Regions from separate parts of the Actinomadura sp. 3N508 genome, predicted to be linked through region 1. Evidence: riboswitches for the same ligand, from Rfam matches in the RefSeq annotation. Region 1 holds a riboswitch; the other holds the start of a gene.
What was found. Region 1 has a riboswitch for ZMP and ZTP ahead of folP (dihydropteroate synthase). Riboswitches for the same ligand answer to the same signal wherever they lie in the genome.
Positions count from the first base shown of each region.

Region 2: another riboswitch for ZMP and ZTP. It lies ahead of glyA (serine hydroxymethyltransferase); the one in region 1 lies ahead of folP (dihydropteroate synthase).

Region 1 is NZ_JBIRAX010000007.1:361,811-376,037, forward strand. It holds gene ACH34S_RS26005 (polysaccharide pyruvyl transferase family protein) at 1-705, opposite strand, end outside; gene ACH34S_RS26010 (flavodoxin family protein) at 736-1,341, opposite strand; gene nagA (N-acetylglucosamine-6-phosphate deacetylase) at 1,422-2,600, opposite strand; gene ACH34S_RS26020 (ROK family protein) at 2,704-3,915, shown strand; gene ACH34S_RS26025 (aspartyl protease family protein) at 4,055-5,407, shown strand; gene ACH34S_RS26030 (cation:proton antiporter) at 6,008-7,267, opposite strand; gene ACH34S_RS26035 (alanine/glycine:cation symporter family protein) at 7,414-8,808, opposite strand; gene ACH34S_RS26040 (MFS transporter) at 9,333-10,751, shown strand; ZMP/ZTP riboswitch at 10,799-10,889, shown strand; partial or broken gene folP (dihydropteroate synthase) at 10,906-11,739, shown strand; gene lhgO (L-2-hydroxyglutarate oxidase) at 11,740-12,945, opposite strand; gene ACH34S_RS26055 (hypothetical protein) at 13,115-13,588, shown strand; gene ACH34S_RS26060 (glycoside hydrolase family 25 protein) at 13,693-14,227, opposite strand, start outside.
Region 2 is NZ_JBIRAX010000005.1:511,681-525,907, forward strand. It holds gene uvrC (excinuclease ABC subunit UvrC) at 1-1,004, shown strand, start outside; gene rapZ (RNase adapter RapZ) at 1,001-1,879, shown strand; gene yvcK (uridine diphosphate-N-acetylglucosamine-binding protein YvcK) at 1,981-2,934, shown strand; gene whiA (DNA-binding protein WhiA) at 2,998-3,978, shown strand; gene ACH34S_RS21100 (hypothetical protein) at 3,995-5,218, opposite strand; gene ACH34S_RS21105 (hypothetical protein) at 5,208-6,476, opposite strand; gene ACH34S_RS21110 (hypothetical protein) at 6,473-7,240, opposite strand; gene gap (type I glyceraldehyde-3-phosphate dehydrogenase) at 7,419-8,423, shown strand; gene ACH34S_RS21120 (phosphoglycerate kinase) at 8,519-9,706, shown strand; gene tpiA (triose-phosphate isomerase) at 9,710-10,522, shown strand; gene secG (preprotein translocase subunit SecG) at 10,671-10,907, shown strand; gene ACH34S_RS21135 (RNA polymerase-binding protein RbpA) at 10,990-11,361, shown strand; gene ACH34S_RS21140 (hypothetical protein) at 11,473-11,622, shown strand; ZMP/ZTP riboswitch at 11,674-11,759, shown strand; gene glyA (serine hydroxymethyltransferase) at 11,813-13,084, shown strand; gene ACH34S_RS21150 (class I SAM-dependent methyltransferase) at 13,097-13,879, opposite strand; gene ACH34S_RS21155 (carboxymuconolactone decarboxylase family protein) at 14,011-14,227, shown strand, end outside.

The sequences.
Region 1 (14,227 bases):
CGCCTGCGCGGCCACCTTCGCGCCGCCCGCGACCGGGTCCACCGCCAGCGCGGGGATCCCGTTCTTCAGCGCCAGGACGAGCCCGTGCAGCCGCGTCGTCACCACCAGGTCGAGCCTGCGGACGGCCGACTCCAGCTCCGCCGCGGTGGCGAACATGCGCCAGTCGCGCGGGTCGAGCCGGGTGTCGAGGGGCAGCCGGGCGCATTCGCGGCCGGCGAGCCACGCGGTCAGCTCTTCGTGGACGCCGCGGTGCCGCCGCCTCGTCCCGTACTCGGCCTGGCCGGGCGCGAGCACCACACCGGCGACGGGCACCGCCGGGCTGTCGACGAGCCCCGCCAGGTCCGCCCGAGGCGCCGCCGAGGGCGAGTCCCGCGCGAGGACCGCGTCGAACCCCGTGACCGCCGGATCGTCCGGCTCGACGACAGAGACCCCGACGGCGATCCTGACGCAGCGCGCGTAGCGGCGATGGAGCTCCTCGATCTGCGGACCGCGCAGGGGCCCGCAGGCGAACACCAGGTGGGTGTAGCGCCCGGGGTCCGCCTGATCAAGGCTCAGACCGTCCGGCCTGAAGACGGGACTCCACGCCAGGTCGCATGCGACCTTTGCGCCGGCGAGGCCCCGCCGCACGGCCTCCATCGCCAGGACGTCACCCGCCGTGGCCTCACCATGCAGAAAGCTAGGCCACCCGGCCACCAGCACCCGCATCCGACCGCCTTTCGACCGGCGTGCGACGGGTCAGGACGGCGGGGCGGGGATCGGGTTCGCGGCCAGCGCCGAGGCGGCGGCGACCAGGTTGGAGGCCATCGCCCGGCCGGTGCTGTGCGACCAGTCCCGGCCCTCCTCGGTCTCCAGGTAGCTCGGACCGGGCCCGGGGCCCCGGTTCCAGTACGTCCACGCCTGGCCCGGGATCGTGTAGCCGAACTCGTTCAGCGCCCCGCTCAGGTTGTTGATCACATGGTGGGCGCCGTCCTCGTTCCCGGTGACGATCACACCGGCGACCCGGTTGAAGGCGACCGGCCGCCCGTCGTCGTCGGTCTCCGACAGCATGGCGTCCATCCGTTCGATGACCCGCTGGGCGACCGAGGACGGCTGTCCCGCCCAGGTCGGCGACGCGAGGATCAGGATCTCCGACTCCAGCAGCGACCGGTGCACGGCCGGCCACGGGTCCCCCTCGCCCAGGTCGGTCTCCACACCCGGCGGGATGTCCAGGTCCACGGCCCGGATGCTCTCCACGGTGACACCCCTCGCGCGCAGCGCGTCCTCCACCACCGCGGCGAGCGCGTGGGTGTTGGAGGTCGCCGGTGAACGCTTCAGCGTGCAGTTGATCACTACGGCGCGCATCGGCGCCTCCCTCCGGGACTTCGCGGGCCACCTGCTCCCGCGACGTACCCCGGCCACCACCGCGAAACGTCGGTACCCGGTCAGGCGCCCGTGCTCGTCGCCGGCGTTCCGTGGACGACCGCGCCGTTGGCGATGACCGTGCGGACGTGCAGATCATCCGTCAGGACGACGAGGTCGGCGTCCTTGCCGGGCTCGATGCTTCCGGTCCGGTCCCCCAGCCCGAGCATGCGCGCCGGGGTGGTGGCGGTGGCGACGGCGGCCTGGGTGATCGGGATCCCGACGCAGCGCACGGCGTGCCGTAGCGCGCGGTCCATGGTGAGGGTGCTGCCCGCGTTGGTGACGCCGTCCAGCAGCGTGACCTTGCCGTCGCGGGCGAGGACGGGCAGCGGGCCCAGGTTGAACTGGCCGTCCTTCACCCCGGCCGCCGGGGTGGCATCGGTGACCAGGGCGATGCGCTCGGCGCCCGCGGCGGCGAACGCGAGACGTGTCGTCGCGCTGTGCAGGTGGACGCCGTCGTTGATGAGCTCACATGTGACGTCGTCGTGAGTGAGCGCGGCGACGGCCGGGCCGGGTTCCCGGTGGTGGAACGGCCGCATGGCGTTGAACAGGTGAGTGGCCATGCTGGCGCCCGCCTCGAACGCCCGGTGCGCCTCGTCGTAGCTGGCGTCGGTGTGCCCCACCGAAACGACCGCGCCCGAGGCGACGACTTCGCGGACGAGGTCCATCCCGCCGTCCAGCTCGGGGGCGAGGGTGACGGTGCGGACGGCGCCGTCGCCGCTGGCGAGCAGGTGCCGCAGCGCGTTGACGTCCGGCGCGAGGACGTAGTCGCTGTGGTGGGCGCCCCGGTGGTTCGGGTTGAGGAACGGCCCTTCGAGGTGGATCCCGGCGATCGACCGGTGCAGCGGGTCGGGCGAGCGCATGAGCGCGGCCACCGTGCGGGCCGCGGCCGCCATCTCCTCGACCGGTGAGGTGATGAGGCTGGCCAGCGTCCGTGTGGTTCCATGACGGCGGTGAAAAGCGATCGCCCGCAGGATCTCCTGCGGATCCTCCGTGGTGACCTGCGCGCCGTCGCCGCCGTGCATGTGCAGGTCCACGAATCCGGGCAGCACGTAGGCCGCTCCGAGGTCGTGCACCTCGGCGTCGGCCGACCGCGGCGGATCCCCGGCTCCGACGGCCGAGATCCGGTGACCGTCCAGCGCGACCCAGCCGGGGTCCAGCACCCGTTTGGGGGTCACTACACGGGCGTTGGCGAAGATCATGACCATGAGGCTCCCTTGCTGGGACGTGTACGTCGCGAGCTGGTCAACTCATATTATCTTCTCTGGCAGAAGAAAATCCTAGCCCGTGGAGACGAGGTCTTCCTTGGTTGCGATCGGCATGCCGCCTACCGGCGATGACGGCGGGACGGCGGGCGGGCGCGTCCTGACGCTGCTGCATCGGCGCGGCCCGCTGACCCGCGCGGCGGTCACGGCCGAACTCGGCCTGGCGCCGAGTGCGGTGGGCACCGCCCTGGCCGACCTGGCGGCGCTGGGTCTGGTCCGCATCGGCGAACCGCGGCGCGGCTCCTCCGGCGCCTCGGCCGGACGCGGCAGGCCGTCTCCCGTCGTCGAGGTGAATCCCGGCGGCCCCGTGGCCATCGCCGTCCAGCTGAACGCGGACCGCGTAACGGTCGGCCTCGTCGGCCTGGACCGCGGCATCAGCCACGTTCGCGAACATGCCCTGAGCGGCTCTGACACCGACCCCGCCACCCTCATACCGGCACTGGCGGACGCGATCTCCGACGCAGCCCGCCGGACCGAGCGCCGGTGCGCCGGGGTCTGCATCGCGATGCCCGGCTTCATCAGGGAACCCGACGGCTTCGTCCGGTCCGCCCTGCACCTGGGCTGGAACGAGGTCCCCCTCGCGCAACGGCTGGCCGACCTGGCACCGATCAGCGTCCCCGTCGCCGTGGGCCGGGGCGCCACGCTGGCCGTCCTGGCCGAGTTCCGTTACGGGGCCGGCCGCGGCGCCGCGAGCATGCTGGCCCTGGACAGCGAACGCGTCGGCATCGGCGGCGGGTTCATCGACGCGGGCATCCCGCTCACCGGGGGCGGCAACGCGCTGGAGGCCGGGCACATCATCGTCGAGCCAGAGGGCCTGCGATGTCCGTGCGGGGCGCGAGGCTGCCTGGAGATGTACGCCGACTCGCGTGCACTGCTCCGTGCCGCAGGTCGACGCCGTCACGGCCGCGCGGACACCGTCGCCGAGATCTTCGAGGACGCCGCAGCCGGTGACCACGCCGCACAGGAGGCGGTCCGCGGCACCGCCGGCCACCTCATCACGGGCTTGACCAGCCTCGTCAACACGCTCGCGCCGGAACGCGTGGTGCTGATGGGCTTTCTGGCCGACCTGTACCGAGCCGCCGAGGACTTCGTCCGCGACGGGCTGACGGCGTCCTCCGTCGTCGCCCGCTCCGGCCAGATCGAGATCACCACAGGCGACCTTCGGCATGCCGCTCTCGTGGGCGCCGCCGAAAGAGCTTTCGCCCCACTTCTAAGGCAACCGCGTACCGTCCTGAACGCCACCCCGTCCTGAGGCCGAGTATCGCGGGCGTATGGAAAATCGCATACGCCTCTGCAACAGCCTCCCGTCTTCAGTGGAGCCACGGACCACAGCGGTTCGTGCCGAGGGCCCGCGCCCCGGCTTCGGAACCGATCACGAAAAGGGGATGGCCGTGGCCGATGACAGGGAATTGGACCGGCGTTCGCTGCTCCGAGGGGCCGCGGTGGTGGCCGGTGCCGCCGCGACCATGCCGCTGCTGGGCGAGGCGGCCACGGCGCAGCCCACGGGCGGCGATGCCGACGCGCTGTTCAAGGCCGGGGAATTCGAGCAGGCCGCCCGCGCCTACGAAGAGATCCTGAAGAAGGACCCCAAGAACGTGCACGCAGCACGCCAGCGCGGCTATATCGGGCTACTGTCCAACCGGTTCCGTGAAGCGGAGAGCTACCTCAAAACGGCCCTCGGCCTGGCACCCGGCGACAAGCAGACCAACCAGTTCCTGGCCGATTGCTACACCCGCCAGGACAAGCTCTCCCTCGCTGTACCCCACTGGCGGGCGACCGGCGACGAGGTCTACGCCAGATGGTTCGCGGCGGTCCGCGGCGAGCCGTACCAGATCCACGGCGACACCGCGCGGCTGCCCTGGCGGGGCATGGACCCGTTTCCGCTGCTGGAGGCCTCGGTCAACGGCGGGCCGCCGAAGACCTTCACGTTCTACACCCGTGTCGGGTGGCTGGGCATGTCCGCGAAGGTGGCCGAGGAAGCCGGGCTGACCCCCGTCGCCAGCCAGAAGATCGAATACGCGGGCCGCACCATATGGCAGTACTTCGGGGTACTGGACTCCTTCACCCTGGGCGGCATCGAACTGCGCAACGTCCCCGTGCAGTGGTCGAAGTCGGACGAAGAAGAACCGGCTGGAACACACGACGGCATCATCGGCACGTGGGTCCTGTACCACTTCCTGACCACCGTCGACTATGCGGGCCGGTCCCTGATCCTGCGCCGCCGGACCCCCGAGACGGCCAGGAAGGCACGCGCCGACGCCGTCCGGGCAGGCGCCGAGCCCCTGCCGCTGTGGCTGGCCCGCGAGCATCTGCTGCACAGCAGGGGCAGCGTCGCCGGCTCCGGAGCGCAGGTGGTGGCCCTGGACATCGGCGGAACCGGCGAGATGGCCGCGGCCATGTCCGTCGAAACGGCGAAGGAGCTGCGGATCCGGACGGACTACGACCGCCCGCTGGAATCCTTCGCCGGCGGCCAGCCGGTCGTCAGCTACCCCTGCTACCCGAAGGAGGTCCGCCTCGGCAACGCCACCGCCAGGCACGTCTACTGCTACGCGGGCAAGTCCGGCGGCACCGGCGGCTTCGCGCCCGCGGACACGTTCGCGCCCGCGGGCACAAGGGCCGGATCACCCACCGACTACGGCTTCGATGTGCTGGCCCACTTCTCCCACGGCTTCTACAAGCCGTACAACGTCACCCTCGACTTCACCGACATGAACGCCTACATCGCCCGAGGCAAGGCCGCCTGACCACCACAACGCGACGAGCACCGCCACGGCCAGGGCCACCAGCACGACGGCGGCGATCGCGAACCCGATCCGATAAGGATGCCGCTCGACCCACGACAGCGTGCCCGGATACGTTCTCTCGAATTCTTTGGCGTTGCGGAATGCGTCCGGCCCGCTGCATGGAACGTCGAGCATCTTGACCAACCGGTCTATGTCCTCGCGGTTGTAGTAGTCGACGTTCATCCTGACGAGCAGCCTGCCGTCCGCATCGAGGAGGAACAGGCTGCTGTTGGCGCCTCTCGGCACATGGATGGTCGCGCGTACCGCCTTCGCGATACTCGAACGTGACCGGCGCTGATGGGTGAACGGTCCCCGCACGACGATCTCGTGGGAGGTCAGGACGATGCGGGAGGTGCGCAAAGCCACGGCCCCCAGGATGATCAACGTGGCCCAGAGCACGCCCGCGATCGGGGCGAACACCGTCGGGGCGTCGCCGACCAGGATCGCGGCGACAGTGCCCGCGCCGCCCAGGCTCAGGGCGGCCAGCAGGATCAGCACCGTCGCGGAACCGGGCCGCAGGTCGAGCGTTTCCTGATCATCATGCATGGCGAGCTTCGATCATCACGAGGGTCGTCCGGTGGGCGGATCGTTCGGCGGTCCGGGTCTGCGCACCAGGGTGCGGGCGCGGTCGAGCACCGGGCCGAACCAGGCGGGTACCTCGCGTTCTTCGTCGAAGCCCCGCGCCACCACGACGTCGGTGGAGGAGTGCGCCAGGATCGACAGGACGATGGTGGCCGCGACGAGGTGGAAGATCTGGTCGGCGGCCGGGATGCCCGATTCGAGCACCAGCAGCCCGTACACCACCGACGCGAACCCCTTGGGACCGAACCACATCACCGCGGCCTGCTCGCGCGCGGTCAGCCCGGAACGCAGGAACGACACCCAGATCGCCACCGGCCGCGCGAGCACCAGGGCCAGCACGGCGAAGACCCAGCCCGTCCAGCCGACGTCGCCGAGGAACGCGGGGGTCAGCAGCGCCCCGAAGATCAGCAGCGCGGCCAGCTTGAGCAGTTCGGCGACCAGCTCGCCGAACTCCCCGAACGCCTGACGATGCCGGTCGCCGATGGTGGCGACGGTGACACCGGCGGCGAAGGCCGCCAGGAACAGGTTGCCGTGCGTGGCCTTGCCCAGCGCGAGGACGAGCAGGCCGATCGCGACCGCGTTGAGCGGCTCGTATTTGGCGGAGATGGCGAACAGCCGGGTGCGCTCCAGCATGATCGCCGCCCACGGCACGGCCACGCCGATGACCAGGCCGAGCGCGAGCTCGGAGCCGAGCTCGCCCAGATGCAGATCGTCCGAGCCCTGGGCGATGGCCAGGAACAGCACCACGAACGGCAGGATCAGCCCGTCGTTGACGCCGGACTCGACGTTCAGCAGATGCCGCAGCCGGGGCGGCACCTTGTCGTTGCCGACCAGCGCGGCCGCGAACACCGGGTCGGTCGGGGTGAGCACCGCCGCGATCAGCAGCGACTCCACCCAGCCCAGGCCCACCACGTAATGCGCCAGGACGGCGGTCACCAGCAGGGTCAGCGGCAACCCCCAGCCCAGGGCCCGCCCCGGCAGCCGCCATGCGCTGCGCAGATCCGGCCACCCGGCATGCATCCCATCGGTGAACAGCACCGCGAACAGCGCGAGCTCGGCCAGCCCGTAGACCAGCGAATCGCCGGGCCGGACCGGCACCACCCCGGTGACACCGTCACCGAGCAGGAACCCGCCCACCAGGAACAGCGCCGCGGTGGACAGGACCGTACGGTTCGCCAAGCTCGAGACCAGAACGGCCAGCAGCAGCAGAGCCGCGAACGCGGTGAGCAGAGCGGTCATCGGCGCATCCCCCGGGACGATCGGACGGGAATCGCCGACCAGACTTCCCGGCACACCGGCTTACGACTCTAGCGGGGACCGCCGCGGATCCACCACGACCTTTCCGGGGCGCGGTCGCGCCCACAGACCAGGGGCGCGGCCGGTGGTCAGGACTTGGTGGTCTCGGTGGGCTGCTCTTCGGTGGGATGCTGCTGGAAGTACGCGCGGGTCTCGCGCCAGACCAGCGGGCTGAGGATCAGCAGGCCGACGAGGTTGGGCAGGGCCATCAGCCCGTTCATCACGTCCGAGAACGTCCACACCGCGGTGAGCGTGGAGACCGAGCCGACGTAGACCGCCACGATGAACACCAGCCGGTAGGGCAGGACGGCGCGCCTGCCGAACAGGTACTCCATGCAGCGCTCGCCGTAGTAGGACCAGCCGAGCACGGTGGAGAAGGCGAAGAACAGCACGCCGATGGTGACGATCACGCTGCCCCAGTCGCCGGGCAGGCCCTCGTCGAAGGCGCGGGCGGTGAAGGTGGCGGCGTCGTCCTCACCGCCGGTCTTCCAGGCGTCGGTCACGATGATCGTCAACGCGGTGAAGCTGACCACGACGAGGGTGTCGATGAAGGTCTGGGTCATCGACACCAGCGCCTGGCGCACCGGATGGGTGGTCTTGGCCGCTGCGGCGGCGATGCCGCCGGTGCCCAGCCCGGACTCGTTGGAGAAGATCCCGCGCGCCACGCCGTACCGGATCGCGGCGGCGACCCCGGCGCCCACGAAGCCGCCGGTGGCCGAGGTCCCGGAGAAGGCGTCGCTGAAGATGAGCCCGAACGCCCCGGGCAGTTCCTCGATCTCGAACGCCAGCACCGCGGTCGCGCCGACGACATAGAAGATGATCATTACGGGGACGAAGGCGCTGGTGATCCGGCCGATGGTCTTGATGCCGCCGAGGATGACCGCCGCGGCCAGGAGGGTGATGATCAGGCCGGTGGCCCAGGGCGCCAGGCCCCACTCGTCCTCGACGTTCTCGGCCACGGTGTTGGCCTGCACCATGTTCCCGATGCCGAAGGCCGCGATCGCGCCGGCGATGGCGAAGAACCCGCCCAGGAACCAGCCGAGGCGCCCCCCGATGCCCTCGCGGAGGTAGTGCATGGGGCCGCCGCTCTGCTCGCCGGCGGCGTCGGCGCGGCGGAACCGCACGCCCAGGAACGCCTCGCTGTACTTGGTCGCCATTCCGACCAGGCCGGTCACCCACATCCAGAACACCGCGCCCGGACCGCCCAGCGCGATGGCGGTGGCCACGCCCGCGATGTTGCCGACGCCCACGGTGGCCGCCAGCGCGGTCGTCAGCGCCTGGTAGTGCGCGATGTCACCGTCGACGTCGTCGTCTTCCTTGCGTTTGAAGAACGCGAGCCAGAACGCGAGGCGGAAATGCCGGAACTGCAGTCCGCGCAGCAGGATCGTGAGGTAGAGCCCGGTGGACAGGAGCAGCGGGATCAGCAGCCAAGGACCCCAGACGAAACCGCTGACATCGGTCAGGAAGTTCTCGATCGAGTTCATCGAACCACCGTCGGCGTGGGAGCAGGCGGGAACTTTCCGGACGGTAGCGTCACATTGCTCGCTTGTGAAGATCTACTACGAACCCGTTATATGTTTATGATCTCCGCGAACACCCGAAAAGCCGCCACCATCGGAAATGACCGCCCGCCCAGAACGATCTTGCTGACGACGTTCAGCCCACCAGGTCGAGTCCACTTTTGGCGCCGGGCGTCGCGGCGTGGACCTCCTGGATGGACCAGGCGCCGGATCCTCCGGTGACCTGGACGAGCGCGTGGGACCGAAGGTCCACCGCCCGCTCCGCGCCCCGGACCGTGAGCGTCCGCGGCCCCAACGCAGCCGTCGCGCGGGGAGCGAAACGGCGTCCCGCATCCGCAGGACCAGGTTGACCTCCTCCCCGAACGGCGTCAGAAGGGCCGCCTCCTCGCCGGGTCGGCGCCGATCAGGCTCGCCGCCGTGCCACCGCGGCACGGCAGGGCATTCCCTTTTTCGGCCCGGACGAGCCCACCGGTGTAAATACTGGAAACGTGCGCGGGGAAGATGATGGACGCCGTTTACACCGGTGGCGTGCGGGTCTCGCCCGAACATCGAGCCTGCGGCGGCGCGAGAACGGCATCGCCTATTTCGGCATCGTCTGGTTCGGGCTGGCGATCTCCCAGCTCGCCAGCGCGACGACGAACTTCGCGCTGACGGTGTGGCTCTGGCAGCGCAGCCATCAGGCGTCCCCGGTCGCCCTGCTCGAACTCTGCTCGTTCGCCGCGGTCGTCGGCCTGAGCCCGGTGGCCGGGATGCTCACCGACCGCTGGGGGCGCTACCGCACGCTGATGCTCAGCAACCTGGTCGGGGCGCTGGTCATGGCGTTCCTCTGGGGCCTGTACGGGCTGGGCGACCTTCAGGCAGCGTTCATCTATGTGGCGATGCTCGCCCTGGGGGCGAGCCTCACGCTGCAGTTCCCCGCGATGATGTCGCTGATCACGGTGACGGTGCCGTCCCGGCACTACGCGCGCGCGAACGGGCTGGTGTCGCTCGCCGTGTCCGTGGCCGGGATCGGGGCTCCCGCGCTGGGCGCGGCGCTGCTCCAGTCCGCCGGGCTCGCCACGATCCTGGCGCTCGACGTCCTGAGTTACGCGGTGGCCGCCGTCACCTTGCTGGCCGTTCGTGGCGAGAAGCGCATGCCGGCGGGCCCGGCCCCGTCCGGGAAGCGGGCGGCCTGGCGGTCGGATCTGACGCTCGGGTTCCGGTACATCGCAAGGAAGCGCGGACTGCTCGCGTTGCAGCTGTGCTTCTTCGCCTTCTTCTTCTCCAGCATGCTGGGCGTCCTGCAAGCGCCGATGATCCTGGCCAGGACGGAGGGCAACGCGGTGCTGGCGGGGACGCTCTCGGCCGCCGGGATCGGCGGCCTGCTCGGCAGCCTCGCGACGACCGTGTTCGGGACCGCGGGCCGGTCACCGCGGCGAGTGATCTTCCTTGGGTTCGTGCTCACCGGGCTGGCGGGCCAGCTGCCGCTCGCGGTCACCACCGAACCGGCAGCGTGGTTCGCGGCCTCGTTCGCCGCCGGCCTCATCCTGCCCGCAGTGCTGGCCGCCCACCAGTCGCTCTGGCACACCATCGTCCCGGACGACCTCCAGGGGCGGGTCTTCGCGGCGCGGCGCATCCTCACCGAGTCGGCGGGCCCGATCGCGATGCTGTCGGCGGGTCCGCTGGCCGACCACGTCTTCGAGCCGGGCATGCGGGGCGGGCTGGGCTCGGTGGCCGGGCCGCTGGTGGACGGCACCGGTCCCGGGTCGGGCATGGCGCTCATCCTGCTGCTGGCCGCCCTGCTGTCGGTCGCGACGGGCCTCGCCGGGCTGCGGCTGAAGTCCGTCCGCGCCCTGGAAAGCGACTCCCGGCGCCTCCTCGGCGACCCCGCCGGCGCGCCGCCGGAACGGCGATTCGACCCCGCCTGAACGAATGGGCGGACAATGTCCGGCTTTGAGGGCGTGCTGCTACTCTGACGCCGGGCCGTTACTGGCGTGTGAGGATGGAACCGACCATCAGGGAGCGGCCCCTTCCGCGATGTCGTGCCGTGCGCCTGGGTGCCGAAACCCTGGAGGCATGGCCATGAGCGACGTACCTCGGTTCCCCGGCTCCGCGGACCGCCCGCGCCTCATCGGAATCGTCAATCTGACAACGGACTCGTTCTCCGACGGCGGCCTGCACCTGGCCCCCGACAAGGCCCTGGAACACGCGCACGACCTGCGCGCGGGCGGCGCCGACATCATCGAGCTCGGTCCCGCCGCCAGCCATCCCGGTTCCGAGCCGGTCACCGCCGCCGAGCAGCGGGAGCGGCTCGCCCCGGTGATGGCGAGCCTCGCCGAGGACGGCATCCCCGTCTCGGTCGACTCGTTCCACCCGGACATCCAGCGCTTCGCGATCGAGCACGGGGCCGCCTACCTGAACGACATCCAGGGCTTTCCCAGTGCCGACCTCTACCCCGCGCTGGCCGGCTCCGAGTGCACGCTCGTCGTCATGCACTCGATCCAGCGCCAGGGTCCGGCCACGATCGTGAAGACCGACCCGGCCGAGGTCTGGACGGGCATCGACCGCTTCTTCGACCGGCGCCTCACCGAGCTGCGGGCCGCGGGCGTCCCGTCCGAACGGCTCGTCATCGACCCCGGGCTCGGCTTCTTCCTGGGCAGCAACGCCGAGTCCTCGGTCGCCGTGCTGGCCCGGATCCGGCGGCTCAGGGAGCGTTTCGGCCTCCCGGTCCTGGTGTCGCCGTCGCGCAAGTCGTTCCTGCGGGCGCTCACCGGGCGCGACATCGCCGGAGTCGGCCCGGCCACCCTCGCCGCCGAGATCTTCGCCGCCGCGCAGGGGATCGACTACATCCGGACCCACGACGTGGAGGCGCTGCACGACGCCCTCACGGTGCTGCACGCCCTGACCACCGAAGCGTCAACGGGGAGTCTTTCCTTCGATGATGTCGAGGATGTGTTCGGCGATGGCCATGGACGAGGTCGCGGCGGGTGAGGGGGCGTTGCGCACGGCGGTCACCCGGCCGAGCCGGTGGACGCGGAAGTCGTCCACCAGGCTCCCGTCGGGGTCGAGCGCCTGGGCCCGCACCCCGGCCCCGGCACGGACGACGTCGCCCGCGCCGACCTCCGGCACGTACCGCCGCGCCGCCTTCATGTAGGCGCGCTTGGACACCGAGCCGTGCATCTCGTGGATACCGGTGCGCCAGTGCCGCCGCGCCATCCGCCAGGTGCCGGGCCACCCGGCGATGCCGCGCAGGTCGCGCAGCGACACGTCCGCGCGGCGGTACCCCTCACGGGCCAGCGCCAGGACCGCGTTGGGCCCCACCTCGACCTCGCCCGACACTCTCCGGGTGAAGTGCACGCCGAGGAACGGATAGCGCGGGTCGGGGACGGGATAGATGAGGCCGCGGACCAGATGCGCCTTCTCCGGGACGACGGTCATGTACTCGCCCCGGAACGGGATGATCCGCGGCCCGGGGACATCGCCGGCGAGGCCGGAGACGACGTCGGAGTGGACGCCCGCGCAGACGATCAGGTGGTCCACCCGCACGGTCTGCTCGGCGGACGCGACCTCCAGCCCGGCACCGGCGGGCCTGATCGCGGTGACGGGAAAGGAGAACCGGATCTCGCCGCCCGCGCCCGTGATGTCGCCGGCGAACGACTCCGCGATGCGCGTGTAGTCGGTGATCGCGGTGTGCGGGGAGTGCAGCGCCGCCAGGCCCGCCGCGTGCGGTTCGATCTCGCGGATGCCCGCCGCGTCCAGGCGCCGCATGCCGGGGACGGCGTTCACGCCGGCGCGGGCTTCGAGGTCGTCCAGGCGGGCGAGGTCCGCCTCGTCGACGGCGACGACGAGCTTGCCGCACTCGTCGTAGGGGAGCCGCCGCTCCGCGCAGTACTCGCGCAGCATGGCCTTGCCGCGCGTGCACAGTTCCGCTTTGAGGCTGCCGGGCCTGTAGTAGATGCCCGCGTGGACGACCCCGGAGTTGTGGCCGGTCTGGTGAACGGCGACGCGGTCCTCTTTCTCCAGCACGACCACGCGCGTCCCCGGGCGGCGCGCGGCGATCTCCCGGCCGAGCGCCAGCCCGATGATGCCCGCCCCGACGATGCCGGTGATCTCGTCAGCCATACGTCCATCCTGACGTGCGGCCTCCGGCCACCGGACGCGGTGGGTGCCGTCCCGCCAGACGGGGATGCGTGTCCCGGCGGGCAGCCGCGGCGGGATTCCGGGTGCGTAAACGACGGCGGTCGAGATGCCAAGGGACGCGTCGGGCGCCGGAACAGGGTTGGATCCTAGGGTGATCACCGGATACGACACCGTGCTCGTCTGCGCGCAATCCCCGTCCCGCGCCGTGCGACGCTTCCTGGACCGGCTGCACCGGGACCGGCCGGACCTGCGCGTCGCGGTCGAGCCGGGGGACGACCCGTCCTTCCGCCCCTGGGGCGCGGGCCGCGAGATCCCCACCGGCCGGGCCGAAGTGCTCGTCGCCGAGGACGAGGAGATGATCCAGAGGTGGGACGAGGACGGCTACCACCTGTCCCCCACCGGCACCGGCCCATTGATGATCAGCTTCGAGCCCTGCCGGGTACCACGGCTCAGGGCCCGGGTCCTGGAGAATCCGTACGGCGACAACGGCCTGGGATTCGCCCCCCACGAGGTCACGCTCGTCGGCACGGACCTCTTCCTGGTCACGATCGTCACCCCGGACGCCGACAGCGCCTACTCGACATCGGTCATCGACCGCCTGGCCGAATGCCTGACGGGGCTCTAGCCGGGGGAATGGTTGACACGGCTCTTTGGGCCGTGACGCCCTGCCGGAAATGGCGATGCGGGCGGCGGCGGTTCTTCGCCACCGCCCGCATCGGGCCTCAGAGGTCAGGCGGCCTTGTAGCCGAGCTGGCGGAGCTGGTCGGCGGACAGGCGGGACACGTTGTGGTCGTGGTCGGTGGCCGCGTACTGGTGGATGGTCCACTGCTTCCACGGCGAAGGCGCGCTGACCTTGCCGGGAGACCGTCCATAGTGCGCGACCCACAGCGGGTATTCGCCGAGGCCCTTGCCGTGCTCCTCCGCGAAGGAACGGGAACTGTAGAACATCGGCTTGACGCCGGTCTTCTGCTCGACGCGTTCCAGCCAGCGTTTGGCCCAGTCGTTCACCTCGCGCGTCGAGCGGCCGTCCGTGGTCTCCAGGTCGAGGATGAGCAGGTCGCCCTTCGCCAGCCCGGCGGACGTCACCACCCGGAGATAGTGATCGGCCTCCCGGACGGGATCGTTCTGCGGACGCCCGTAATGGTAGGCACCCCTGACCAGGCTGTTCTGCTTGATCTGGGTCCAGTTGCGGGTGAAGGTCGTGTCCTTGTGCGCGGTGCCCTCGGTGGCCTTAGCGATACCGAAACCGGGCTTCTGCCGGCTC
Region 2 (14,227 bases), on a different contig from region 1:
AGCTGTTGACCGAGCAGCGCGGCGGGCCCGTCCGGCTCCGCGTCCCGCAGCGCGGCGACAAGAAGTCCCTGCTGGAGACCGTCGCGCGCAACGCGCACGAGGCGCTCAAGCAGCACAAGACGCGCCGCGCGTCAGACCTCACCACCCGCAGCCGCGCGCTCCAAGAGCTCCAGGACGCCCTGGAGCTTGACGACGCGCCCCTGCGCATCGAGTGCTACGACGTGTCGAACCTTCAAGGCACCAACGTGGTCGCCTCGATGGTCGTGTTCGAGGACGGCCTGGCCCGCAAGAGCGAGTACCGCCGGTTCTCGATCAAGGCCGTCGAGGGGCAGGACGACGTCCGCTCCATCCACGAGGTCATCACCCGCCGCTTCAAGCGGTACCTCGCCGAGAGCGAGAAGCTGGGCGAGCTCGATCACCTCGGCGACCCTGACGAAGAAGGGGCGCACCAGCCGATCGACCCGGAGACCGGCAGGCCGCGCAAGTTCGCCTACCCGCCCAACCTGGTGCTCGTCGACGGTGGCCCGCCGCAGGTCGCCGCCGCGCAGCGGGCGCTCGACGAGCTCGGCGTCGACGACATCGCCGTCTGCGGCATCGCCAAGCGGCTGGAGGAGATCTGGCTGCCCGGCGAGGCCGACCCGGTGATCCTGCCGCGCAACAGCGAGGGCATGTTCCTCGTCCAGCGGGTCCGCGACGAGGCGCACCGGTTCGCGATCACCTTCCACCGGCAGCGGCGGTCCAAGTCCATGACGGTGAGCGAACTCGATAACGTTCCGGGTCTGGGCCCGGCGCGCCGCGCGGCGCTGCTGAAACACTTCGGATCTCTGAAGCGGCTGAAGGACGCGACGCCCGAGCAGGTCGCCGAGGTCCCGGGGATCGGCCTGCGCAGCGCCGAGGGCATCGTCGCGGCGCTGCACGGCGCCGCGGTCCCGCGCGGGGGCGACGGGACGCGCGGTGACGGCACGGGCGGAAACGACGGGGAGCACACGGGGAGAGGGTCATGACCAGCGAGACGAAGATCCCGGACATCGTGATCGTCACCGGCATGTCCGGGGCGGGCCGCAGCACCGCGGCCAAGTCCCTGGAAGACCTCGACTGGTTCGTGGTCGACAACCTGCCGCCCGGGCTGCTGGCCACGATGGCCGACCTCGGCGGCCGGGTGAAGGACGCCGTGCCCCGCATCGCCGTCGTCGTCGACGTCCGCAGCCGCGCGTTCACCGAAGACCTGCACTCCTCCATCGCCGAGCTGGAGGCGCGCGGCGTCCACCCGCGCGTGGTGTTCCTGGAGGCGAACGACGCCGACCTGGTGCGCCGGTTCGAGAGCGTCCGCCGCCCGCACCCGCTGCAGGGCGACGGCCGCCTCGTCGACGGCATCGCCCGCGAGCGGGAGCTGGTCCGCGAGGTCCGCGCCGAGGCCGACCTGGTGATCGACACCAGCGGCCTCAACGTGCACGAGCTGCGCAACAAGATCATCGGGTTCTTCGGCAACGACACCGGCGAGACCAGCCTCCGCGCGACCGTCGTGTCGTTCGGCTACAAGTACGGGCTGCCCGTCGACGCCGACCTCGTCGTCGACTGCCGGTTCCTGCCGAACCCGCACTGGGTGCCGGAGCTGCGGCCGAAGACGGGCCGCGACGCCGCCGTCCGCGACTACGTCCTCGGGCAGCGCGGCGCCAAGGAGTTCCTGTACGCCTACGCGGAGGTGCTGCGGCTTCTCGCCGACGGCTACGAGCGTGAGGGAAAGCACTACGTGACGCTGGCCGTGGGCTGCACCGGCGGCAAGCACCGTAGTGTGGCCATGGCGGAACAGATCGCCGCCCGGCTGCGGGACGAGGGCATCGAGGTGCAGGTCGCCCACCGCGACCTCGGCCGCGAGTAGAATCCCCGTCCGGCCCCTTGTTGGGGGGCGACCCCCACAACCCCCGGGAAACGAACCGGCGCCCGGCGGGTCCCGGACGAGGAGAGCAGGTCGACGCCACGGTGAAGCCCAACGGCCCGAAGGTCGTCGCGCTCGGCGGCGGCCACGGCCTCTACGCCTCGCTGTCGGCGCTGCGCCGCGTCACCGACCGGCTGACCGCGATCGTCACCGTCGCCGACGACGGCGGCTCCAGCGGCCGGCTCCGCCGCGAGCTCGGCGTCCTGCCGCCCGGCGATCTGCGCATGGCGCTCGCCGCGCTGTGCGGCGACGACGAGTGGGGCCAGACCTGGCGCGACGTCGTCCAGCACCGGTTCCGCAGCGAGGGCGACCTGCGCGGCCACGCGGTCGGGAACCTCCTCATCGTCGCGCTTTGGGAGCTGCTCGGCCAGGAGGGCGCCGTCGACGGGCTCGACTGGGTGGGGCGGCTGCTCGGCGCGCACGGCCGCGTCCTGCCGATGGCGGCCGTCCCGATGGACATCGTCGCGGAGGTCCGCGGCGCCGACCCGTCCAGGCCCGACGAGATCACCCACGTGAAGGGGCAGGTCGCGTGCGCGAAGACGCCCGGGAGCGTGCTCGGCGTCTCGCTCGTCCCGGCCGACCCGCCCGCCTGCCCGGAGGCGCTCGCCGCCGTCGACGACGCCGACTGGATCGTGTTCGGGCCCGGCTCCTGGTTCACCAGCGTCCTGCCGCACCTGAAGGTCCCGGCGCTGGCCCGCGCGCTCGCCGGGTCCCGCGCCCGCCGCGCCGTCGCGCTGAACCTGGCGCCGCAGCCCGGCGAGACCGACGACTTCTCCCCGCAGACCCACCTGGAGGTCCTGCGGGCGCACGCACCCGGGCTGAGCGTGGACGTCGTCCTCGCCGACCGCGGGGTGGTGGACGACCCGGCGGCCCTCGACAAGGCCGTCCAGGAGATCGGCGGGCGACTCGTCCTCGCCGATGTCGCGGCCGACGACGGGTCCCCGCGCCATGAACCGGCCCGTCTGGCCCAAGCCTTCGTACAGATATTCAGTGAGTGACGTCCGGCACCGCCGCGATCGGCGAGACTGCTGGGAGTCCGATAGGGGGAGGGGTCCGAACTCATGGCGATGACCGGTGTGGTCAAGGACGAGCTGAGCAGGCTGACGATCATGAAGCCGTGCTGCCGCAAGGCCGAGGTCTCGACGCTGCTGCGCTTCGCGGGCGGCTTGCACCTGGTCAGCGGGCGCATCGTGATCGAGGCCGAGATCGACACCGGGGTCGCGGCACGACGGCTGATCAAGGACATCGCGGAGGTCTTCGGGCACACCTCCGAGGTCGTCGTGCTCGCGCCGAGCGGGTTGCGTAAAGGCAACCGCTACGTCGTCCGCGTCTTCCGGGAAGGCGAGTCGCTCGCCCGGCAGACCGGGCTGATCGACAACAACGGGCGGCCCGTCCGCGGGCTGCCGCGGCACGTCGTCGCGGGCGCGGCGTGCGACGCCGAGTCGGCGTGGCGTGGCGCGTTCCTCGCGCACGGCTCGCTGACCGAGCCGGGCCGGTCCATGTCGATGGAGGTGACGTGCCCGGGCCCGGAGGCGGCGCTCGCGCTGGTCGGCGCCGCCCGCCGGCTGAAGATCCACGCGAAGGCGCGCGAGGTCCGCGGCGTCGACCGGGTCGTCGTCCGCGACGGCGACGCGATCAGCGCGCTGCTCACCCGGCTCGGCGCGCACGACAGCGTCCTCGCCTGGGAGGAGCGCCGGATGCGCCGCGAGGTCCGAGCCACCGCCAACCGGCTCGCGAACTTCGACGACGCGAACCTGCGCCGCTCCGCCCGCGCCGCCGTCGCCGCCGGCGCCCGCGTCGCCCGCGCGCTGGAGATCCTCGGCGACGAGGCGCCCGAGCACCTGGTGAAGGCCGGCCGGCTGCGGCTGGAGCACAAGCAGGCGTCGCTGGAGGAGCTCGGCCAGCTCGCCGACCCGCCGCTCACCAAGGACGCCATCGCCGGCCGCATCCGCCGCCTGCTCGCCATGGCCGACAAGCGCGCCGGCGACCAGGGCATCCCCGGCACGGACGCCAACCTGACCGCCGAGATGCTCGCCCCCTGACCCCTCGGCGCCGAGTTCAGCGCGGGGTGGCGTCGCCGCGCAGGACGCGGTGGACGAGATCGTCGCGGAGCTGCCCGTAGCCGGTCTCCGCCCAGACGCTTTCGGCCGGGTCGGCCTCGTAGTAGGGGACGTCGCGGCCGTTCCTGCGGTCCATCAGGACGTCCGGCGTCTCCTTGCCGCGCACCGCGCGGGCGCACGGCCGGCAGCTGCTGACCCGCAGGCTCTTGCGCGACCCGATCGGCCGCCATTCGATCCTGGTGGCCGCGTCCCCGTGCAGCGGGTTGAAGAAGCACAGCGGCATCGGCGGGATCTCCGGCTCGCCGTTCGCGACGGCCTGCGCGGAGGCGAAGGCGTCGCGGCCCTGGTCGAGCAGCACCAGGACACCGGCGAGGTCCGGGACGCCCCGGGCGGCGTCGAGGGTCTTGCCCGCGGCCTGGTAGGCGTCCAGCGCGCCGGTCATCAGGGTGCGGGCCCGCTCGCCGGTGGTGGGCACGGTGCTCTCGTCGAGCAGCTCGCCGAACGCGATGACCTCGCGGGACGCCTGCTCGCGCAGCTGGTCCTCGTTCGCGCGCCGCGCGGTGGCGAAGACCGTCCGGGGCATCAGCAGGCCGCCGCCCTCCCGCCGGACGGACGCCATCCGGCGCCGCCGCCACAGCAGGAACCCGCCCATCCCGACGACCGCGAGGCCCGCCGCACCCGCGCCGAGGGGAAGGGCGAGGCCGTCGTCGTCTGTTCGGCCTGCCCGGGGCTCGCCGGTCCGGTTCGCGGCCTCGCGCCGCTCCTTGCTGCGCCGGTCGATCTCGGCGGAGACCCGGTCGTACTCCTGCTTGCCGGTGCCCGCGATGATCAGGTCGGTGACGCGGGACAGCCGGGCCGCGAGCGTCGCGTCGCGCATGGTGCGGTCGAGCGTGACCGCCCAGGCGGCGTCGCGCGCCTGGTGGTCGCCGCCCCACTCGCGGGCGGTCAGGTCCTGGCTGTCCTCGCGGAGCGTGATGAAGATCCCGTCGCGGCCGAGCCGGTCGTGCACGACGGTGACGAGCTGCTCGGCGTCCGCCCAGGTGCCGCCCGTGACCAGCGGGACGAGCACCACGTAGATCGGCGCCGGCGCCTGCTTGAACTTGGCGATGAGGCCGCGCCGCTCCGCGTCCGGCAGCGCGGACGCGATCGACGGGTCGACGTACACGGGGGAGCGGCGCAGCGCCGCGGCCAGCCGTTCGCCGGGGGACGGTTCACTCAACACCGAGGTACCTCATCACACGAGGAAGGAACTTCTTGCCGTTCGCGCCCCACGCCGTATCGCGCCACACGCCGGGGATCGCGGTGTGCGGGCGGCCCCCGATCTCCATCAGGTGGTGCCTGCGCAGCCCGCCGCGGCGCGCCTGGCAGGCGCCGCAGAGCGGGCACGGCTTCGGCAGGACGCCGTCGCCGTCCAGCTTCGGGACGTACCCGCGCCCTGTCGAGTCGCCGTGCAGCGGGTTCACCAGGCACGGGACGGGCGGGGAGGCGACGTTCCGGGTCAGCGCGGCGCGGCCCCGGCGGGCCAGGACGATCGCGCCGGCGAGATCGATGGCGCGCTCCTTGTCGTCCTTGGCGTCGTCGTAGAGAATCTGCGCGGCGTCGTAGGCCGACACGGCGAAGTCGCGCCCGCGGTCCGCCTCGGCCGTGCCGAGCAGGTCGCGGAGCCGCCTCAGCTCCCTGGACGCGTTGCGCCGCAGCCACCGCATCCCGGGCCTCCGGGGCGCCCAGGGGTGCTTCTCGACCTCGCTCGCACCGGACCGTCCCCTGCCCGGCCGTCCCCCGCGGACCAGGGCGAGGACGCCGATGCCCGCCCAGTACAGCAGCCCGGCCGTGAGCGGCCCGACCAGCAGGAGCCCGGTGAGGAGCGGGCCCTGGACCTCGGGGTCGCTGGGCGTCAGCTTGTTCTCCTCCCCGAACGGATCGGGGCTGGAGTACAGCCGCGGCGTGGACGGTGACGCCGACGGCGCGACGGCGTACCCGTTCAGCCGCTGGACGAGACGCTCCGCGAGCCCCTCGAACGGGCGGTCATAGTCGGCCGGACGCGAGGAACCCGGCTCGTCCTCGTCCAGCGGAGAGAAGTCGTAGTCGCGCGGCACCTGGAACGCCTCGGACTCCAGGCCGCCGCGCGAATTGACCATCAGGTACAGCCCGTCGCGGCGTGACCGGTCGTGCAGGGCGAACAGGAACGCCTCGTCGCGTCCCTGCGACTCCGAGTCGTTCGGGTTCGGGATCACGACGACGTAGACGGCGGTGCCGATCTGCTCCGCGGTCTGCTGGACGGCCTGGCGCACCCGCCCGCGCTCGGCCGCGTCGAGGGCGCCGCTGACATCGGGGTCGACGAACAGCGGGTCCTTCGCCAGCGCGGCGGCGACGCGGTCGAGGCGCCGGCCGGCGTGCGGCGGATCGTCCGCGGCGGCGGCGACCGGCCCCACGCCCATGATCAGGACGACGAGCAGCGCCGCGACGCGCGCGCTCCTCATTTCCGCCCCCTGCCGCCGCCCCGCGTGCCCTTGCTCTCGCCCGTGCGCCTGCCGCGGCTCGGGCCGCTCCGGTTCGCCCTGCGGACGCGGCGGGCGACCAGCAGCCCGAGAAGCGGCAGCCCGGTGAGCGCCGCCCCGCCGCCGAACGCGGCCATCTCGACCCGGTCGGCCCGCCGGTCGGCCTTGTCGTCGGCGTCCAGCGCCTTGCGGGTCGCCGACTTCGGCCGCGGCCGCGGATGATCGCGCCGCTCCCTGGCCTGGCCCGACAGGGCGATGTCCACGAACCGCCCGATCATGTCGACTGCGCTGACGTCATAGGGCAGCTCGAACTTCGCGGCCCACCAGGCGTCGTCCACCGGAAGGCGCCGGGAGCCGCCGAACTGCCGGGCCTCGCCGTGCCCGCCGGACGGGTCGACGACGACGTAGACCCCGTCCTTGCCCAGCCGGTCGCGGAGCAGCACCGTGAGCGCGTCGGCCCGGTTCTCCTCCCCGAGGCCGAGGGTCGGCGTCACCGCCACGTAGGCGGGCACGCCGAGCCGGGCGACCGACGCCCTGATCCGCGCGGCGGCGTCCGGGGGCAGCGACCGCGGCGCGTGGTCGGTGACGTACACCGGGTCGCGGCGCAGCGCCGCCGCGAGGTGGTCGGCGCGGGACAGCTGGCCGGCACGTTCCAGCGGCGCCGCGGCGGCGGGCCCGGCCCGGCCCGCGAACAGGCAGGTCAGAACCCCGCACAGGACGAGGACGAGCAACCGGGCGGGGCGCATGGAGCGGGATTCTACTGATGACCGGCGAAACGCCCTCAACCGCCGGATCTCCCAGGCCATCCGGTGTCGGGCTACCCGCTGGTCATTGGATAGGGTCGAGGCTGGGGGAGATCCCCGAAAAGACGTAGCTGACAGTCCGGCTGACCACCGGGCGCTTAGACGTGCGAGGAGCCGTTCCGTGACAATCCGCGTAGGCATCAACGGGTTCGGCCGGATCGGCCGGAACTTCTACCGGGCCGTGAAGGCGTCCGGCGCCGACATCGAGATCGTGGCGGTCAACGACCTGACCGACAACGCCACGCTCGCCCAGCTGCTCAAGTACGACAGCATCCTCGGCCGCTTCCCCGAGGAGGTGCGCGCCACCGCCGACGAGATCGTCGTGGGCGGCAAGGCGATCAAGGCGTTCGCCGAGCGCGACCCCGCCAACCTGAAGTGGAGCGACGTCGGCGCCGACGTCGTCATCGAGTCCACCGGCTTCTTCACCGATGCGACCAAGGCCAAGGTGCACGCCGACAACGGCGCCAAGAAGGTGATCATCTCCGCGCCGGCGAAGAACGAGGACGTCACGCTCGTCCTCGGCGTGAACGACGACAAGTACGACCCGGCCAGCCACACGGTGATCTCCAACGCGTCCTGCACCACCAACTGCCTGGCCCCGCTGGCGAAGGTGCTGCACGACAGCTTCGTCATCGAAAAGGGCCTGATGACGACGATCCACGCCTACACCCAGGACCAGAACCTCCAGGACGCCCCGCACAAGGACCTGCGCCGCGCCCGCGCCGCCGCGCTGAACGTCGTCCCGACCTCCACCGGCGCCGCCAAGGCCATCGGCCTGGTGCTGCCCGAGCTGCAGGGCAAGCTGGACGGCTACGCGCTGCGCGTCCCGGTGCCGACCGGCTCCGCCACCGACCTGACCGTCACGCTGTCCCGCGAGGTCACGGTCGAGGAGGTCAACGAGGCGTTCCGCACCGCCGCGGAGGGCGCGCTGAAGGGCTACCTCACCTACACCGAGGACCCGATCGTCTCCAGCGACATCGTCACCGACCCGGCGTCCTGCATCTTCGACTCCGGGCTGACCAAGGTCATCGGCGACCAGGTCAAGGTCGTCGGCTGGTACGACAACGAGTGGGGCTACTCCAACCGGCTCGTCGACCTCGTCAAGCTCGTCGGCTCGCAGCTGTAACCCGCGACTGCGACCCGCAGCCCTTCGCGCCGTGGCCGCCCACGACCGGCAGTGCGGCCACGGCGTGTCCATGTACGGAAGGACACCGCATCCCGATGCGCACCATTGACGACCTGGACGTCGAAGGCCGCCGCGTCCTCGTCCGGGCCGATCTGAACGTCCCCCTGGAGGACGGCGCGATCACCGACGACGGGCGGATCCGGGCGAGCCTGCCGACGATCGAGGCGCTGCGGACCAGGGGCGCCAAGGTCATCGTCTGCGCCCACCTCGGCCGCCCCAAGGGCGAGGTCAAGCCCGAGTTCTCCCTCGCTCCCGTCGCGGCGCGGCTCGGCGAGCTGCTCCGCGTGGACGTCGCGTTCGCCACCGACGTCGTCGGCGACTCCGCCCGCGCCACCGCCGGCGCCCTCCCGGACGGCGGCATCGCGCTCCTGGAGAACCTGCGCTTCGAGCCGGGCGAGACCAGCAAGGACGACGCCGAGCGCGGCGCGTTCGCCGACCGGCTCGCCGCCCTCGCCGAGATCTACGTCGGGGACGGGTTCGGCGCCGTCCACCGCAAGCACGCGTCGGTGTACGACGTGCCGGAACGGCTCCCGCACGCCGCGGGCGGGCTGATCGTCGCCGAGGTCGAGGTGCTGAAGCGGCTCACCGAGGACGTCGAGCGCCCCTACGCCGTCGCCTTGGGCGGCTCGAAGGTGTCCGACAAGCTCGGCGTGATCGACAACCTGCTCGGCAAGGCCGACCGCATCCTGATCGGCGGCGGCATGGTCTTCACGTTCCTCAAGGCCCAGGGCCACGAGGTCGGCAAGAGCCTCCTCGAAGAGGACCAGCTCGGCACCGTCCGCGAGTACCTGCGCCGCGCCGAAGAATCCGGTGTCGAGTTCGTGCTCCCGGTCGACATCGTCGCCGCCACCGCGTTCTCCGCCGACGCCGAGCACGACGTGGTCGCCGCCGGCGCGATCCCGGCCGACCGGCTCGGCCTGGACATCGGCCCCGAGTCCGGCAAGCTGTTCGCCGCGCGCCTCGCCGACGCCCGCACGATCTTCTGGAACGGCCCCATGGGCGTGTTCGAGATGGAGCCGTACGCGAGCGGCACCCGTGCCGTCGCGCAGGGCCTCATCGACTCCGGCGCGTTCACCGTGGTCGGCGGCGGCGACTCCGCCGCGGCCGTCCGGCGGCTCGGCTTCGACGAGGCCGCCTTCTCCCACATCTCGACCGGCGGCGGCGCCAGCCTCGAATACCTCGAAGGCAAGACGCTGCCCGGCCTGCAGGCCCTGGAGGACTGACCGATGGCCCCCGCGACTCCCTCTTCCGGCAAGCCCGACGCCCGCAAACCGCTGATGGCGGGCAACTGGAAGATGAACAACAACCACCTTGAGGCGATAGCGCTCGTCCAGAAGATGGCGTTCGCGCTCAAGGACGCCGACTACGCCGCCGTCGACGTCGCCGTGATCCCGCCGTTCACCGCGATCCGCTCGGTGCAGACGCTCATCGACGCCGACAAGTACCCGATCGAGTACGGCGCGCAGGACGTCTCGCCGCACACCTCGGGCGCCTACACCGGCGACATCTCCGCGGCAATGCTCGCCAAGCTGCGCTGCACCTACGCGCTCGTCGGGCACTCCGAGCGCCGCCAGTACCACGCCGAGGACGACGCGCTCGTCAACGCCAAGGCCAAGGCCGCGCTCTCCGCCGACCTCACGCCGATCCTGTGCGTCGGGGAGGGCCTGGAGGTCCGCAAGGCCGGCGGGCACGTCGCGCACGTGATCGAGCAGCTGGACGGCGGCCTGGAGAAGATCATCGCCGACCAGGTGCGGCGCACCGTGATCGCCTACGAGCCGGTCTGGGCGATCGGCACCGGCGAGGTCGCCACCCCGCAGGACGCGCAGGAGGTCTGCGCGGCCATCAGGACGCGGCTCGCCGAGCTCTACGACGGCGGAGTGGCCGACGAGGTGCGTATCCTGTACGGCGGCTCGGTGAAGGGCGGCAACATCGCCAAGCTGATGGCGCAGGCCGACGTGGACGGCGCCTTGGTCGGTGGTGCCAGCCTGGACCCGGGAGAGTTCGTCAAAATCTGCCGGTACCGGGATCTTCCCGTCTGATCAAACTGATCAATTACGCGTGAACCGGGGGTTCTTGCCGAACCAGCGGGATGTTCGTCGTACCCTTCGTAGCTGACGGGTAAACCGCCCGGCCGGACCCACCGTCTGAACTACAGACCGTCCTGAACTACAGACAAGGCGCTGAATCGTGATCATCGCATCCTCCATCGTGCTCATCGTCACGAGCCTGCTGATGGTCGTCCTCGTCCTCATGCACAAGGGCAAGGGCGGCGGACTGTCCGACATGTTCGGCGGCGGCATCTCGTCGTCCCTGGGCGGGTCGTCCGTGGTCGAGCGCAACCTCGACCGGCTGACGATCGCCGTCGGCGTCCTCTGGTTCGCCTCGATCGTCGCCCTGGGGCTCCTGTTCAAGGGCGACGCCTGAGCAACCCGTTCCACCAAATGCGAACGCCGCGCCGTCCCAGGAGGTCACGGGCGGCGGCGGAAGACCAAGCGAGGAGTACTCCGTGGGTAGTGGCAACGCGATCCGGGGCAGCCGTGTCGGGGCCGGTCCAATGGGAGAGGCGGAACGTGGCGACGCCGCCCCCCGCGTATGGGTGACCTTCTACTGCGCCAACCGGCACGAGACCCGTCCCAGCTTCGCGACGGACGTCGCGGTTCCCGAGACCTGGGACTGCCCGCGCTGCGGGTTCCCCGCGGGGCAGGACTCGGACAACCCGCCGGCCCCGCCGAAGACCGAGCCGTACAAGACTCACCTGGCGTACGTGAAGGAGCGCCGCAGCGACGAGGACGGCGAGGCCATCCTCGAAGAGGCGCTGGCCAAGCTGCGCCAGAAGCGCGCCGCCGTGAAGCAGGCCCTGGAGTCCGCGAGCCGCTGACGGCCCGCGCCCCTGAGCACCGCGTGGCCCGGCCCCCTTGTGCGGGGGCCGGGCCGCGCGCTTTTCGCCGCCCCGGGGGCGAGGACGCGCCGGGCCCCGATCCGCCGCGCGGTGACCCGGGCGCACGCCAGCAGCGGCTTCCCGCCGCGCTCCCGGTACAGCGGCACCGGGAGCGACGCGGAGAGCGAGTCGGAACGGCGGTTCGCGCTCGCGCTCGCGCTCGACTGCATCCTCGACGGCCTGGCGGCCCGCCGCCGCTGAAACGCCCGTCCGGCACCGATCCCCGCGCGGGCGAGGGGCGTGTCGGTATGATGGCGGGCACGTGACTGGCGCAGTCAAGGTGGACTCGACCACCGGGGAGCGAAGCAGTCCGCACACCGCGCGCCTGGGTGTACGGGTCCCCATCCGCCGGGGTGCCCGAACCCTGGCGCGGACAGCGCGGAGGCATCCCATGCACCAACCGGCCGTTCCCCACCTGCACGACCAGGACCCCGAGATCGCCGGGCTGGTCGAGGACGAGGCCCGCCGCCAGTTCGAGAAGCTCCGGCTCATCGCCTCGGAGAACTACGTCTCGCCCGCCGTCCTGGAGGCCGCCGGGACCGTCCTGACCAACAAGTACTCCGAGGGGTACGCGGGCAAGCGGTACTACGAGGGCCAGCAGTTCGTCGACCCGATCGAGACGCTGGCGATCGAGCGCGCGAAGGAGCTGTTCGGCGCCGAGCACGCCAACGTCCAGCCGTACTCGGGGTCGCCCGCCAACCTCGCCGTCTACATGGCGTTCCTCGACCCCGGCGACCCGGTGATGGGCCTGTCGCTGCCGATGGGCGGGCACCTCACCCACGGGTGGTCGGTGTCGGCGACCGGCAAGTGGTTCCGGCCCGTCCGCTACGACGTGCGCGCCGACACCGGACGCGTCGACATGGACCAGGTCCGCGACCTGGCGCTGAGGGAGCGGCCCAAGCTCATCTGGTGCGGCGGCACCGCGATCCCGCGGACCATCGACTTCCCCGCGTTCGCCGAGATCGCCCGCGAGGCCGGCGCGGTGCTGGCCGCCGACATCGCGCACATCGCGGGCCTGATCGCGGGCGGCGCGCACCCGTCCCCGGTCGGCCACGCCGGCGTGATCACCACGACCACGCACAAGACGCTGCGCGGCCCCCGCGGCGCGATGATCCTCTCGGCGGCCGAGCACGCCAAGGCGGTCGACAAGGCCGTGTTCCCCGGGCTGCAGGGCGGCCCGCACGACCACACCACCGCTGCCATCGCCGTCGCGCTGAAGGAGGCGTCGCAGCCCGGCTTCGCGACGTACGCGCACCAGATCGTCGCGAACGCCAAGGCCCTCGCCGCCGCGCTGCTGGAGCGCGGCTACGACCTGATCTCCGGCGGCACCGACAACCACCTCATCCTCATCGACCTGACCAGCAAGGGCATCGGGGGCAAGCCCGCCGCGCAGGCGCTCGACCGGGCCGGGATCGAGCTGAACTACAACGCCGTCCCGTTCGACACGCGCAAGCCGTTCGACCCGTCCGGGCTCCGCGTCGGCACCGCCGCGATCACCACCCGCGGGCTCACCGAGGAGCACATGCCGCGGATCGCGGCCTGGCTGGACGAGGTCGTGCAGGCCGCGTCCAAGCAGGACGAGAGCGCCGTGGAGCGGGTCGCCGGGCAGGTCCGCGAGATGCTCGCGTCCTACCCGATCCCCGGCTGGACGCCCACGCCCTGACCGGCCGGGCGCCTAGGCCCCGCGCAGGATCGTGATCATGCGCCAGGCGGCGGGGTCGGTGAGGGCCACCGCGTCCGCGCCGGCCCCGAAGTCGCCGTGCCGGGCCAGGACGTCCAGGCCGCCCGCGAGGCGGATCGCGGCGTCCAGCTCGGTCGCCGTCCAGAACCGGTACGGGACGACGTCGCGCAGCACCCGCGTGGCGCCGTCCCCGGTGATGGTCATCGTGACGTGGTCGTCGGCGATCTGGGTGACCGGGTCGAGCCGGTCGCCGGGCTCGCCCCACCGCACGCTGGCGTGGACGCCGCCGCGCTCGACCGTCCAGCCCGTGCTGACGCTCGGGTCGTCGGTGAGCCGGTCGCGCGGATGCGACATCTCCACGATGTACAGGCCGCCGGGCGACAGGTGCGCGGTCACCCGGCGCAGGTGCGCGACCAGCGCGTCCAGCGTCATCAGGTGGGACGTCGAATCCAGCATCGTCACGACGAGATCGAACCGGCGGCCCAGGTCGAACCGCGTCATGTCGTCTTGGACGACCGTCACCTCGACACCATCGCGCGCCGCCGCGCGGGCCGCGTAGGCGCACATCTCCGCGTTCAGGTCGAGCGCGGTGGCGGCGAGGCCGCGGCGGGCGAACTCCCGGGCGTGCTCGCCCGGCCCGGCGGCCAGCTCCAGCACCGTCGCGGGCGGCGCGCCGTGCTCGGCGCACCAGGCGAGCAGCGCGTCCACCTCGGCGCGCACGTCGCGGAACGAGCAAGCCAGCTCATACGCCCACGGGTCGTCGTAGATGCCGCTCACCGGGCCATCCTGCCAGGCCGGACGCCGCGCCGGGACAGGTGTCACGCGAGCGACAGATCATCGTGCGGCAAGGGTTTCACATTCCGGACGGGGACTTGAGCCGCCCGGGCCGACCGCCTAGCGTGCGGTAAGTGATCGACCCCGTGAGCGGTGAGCACGTCAACGACCGACCATCCCGCGGTCCGGCCACGACCCGGCTCCCGCTGCTGCTCCCCGGCACGCTCAGCGACGAGCAGCTGGCCGTCTACGAGGCGGTGACCGGCGGCCCCCGCGGCACCGGCTCCGCACGCACGACCCCGTCCCCGGAGGACGACGACCCGGACTCCCCGGCGGCCGGACCGGCGGCGG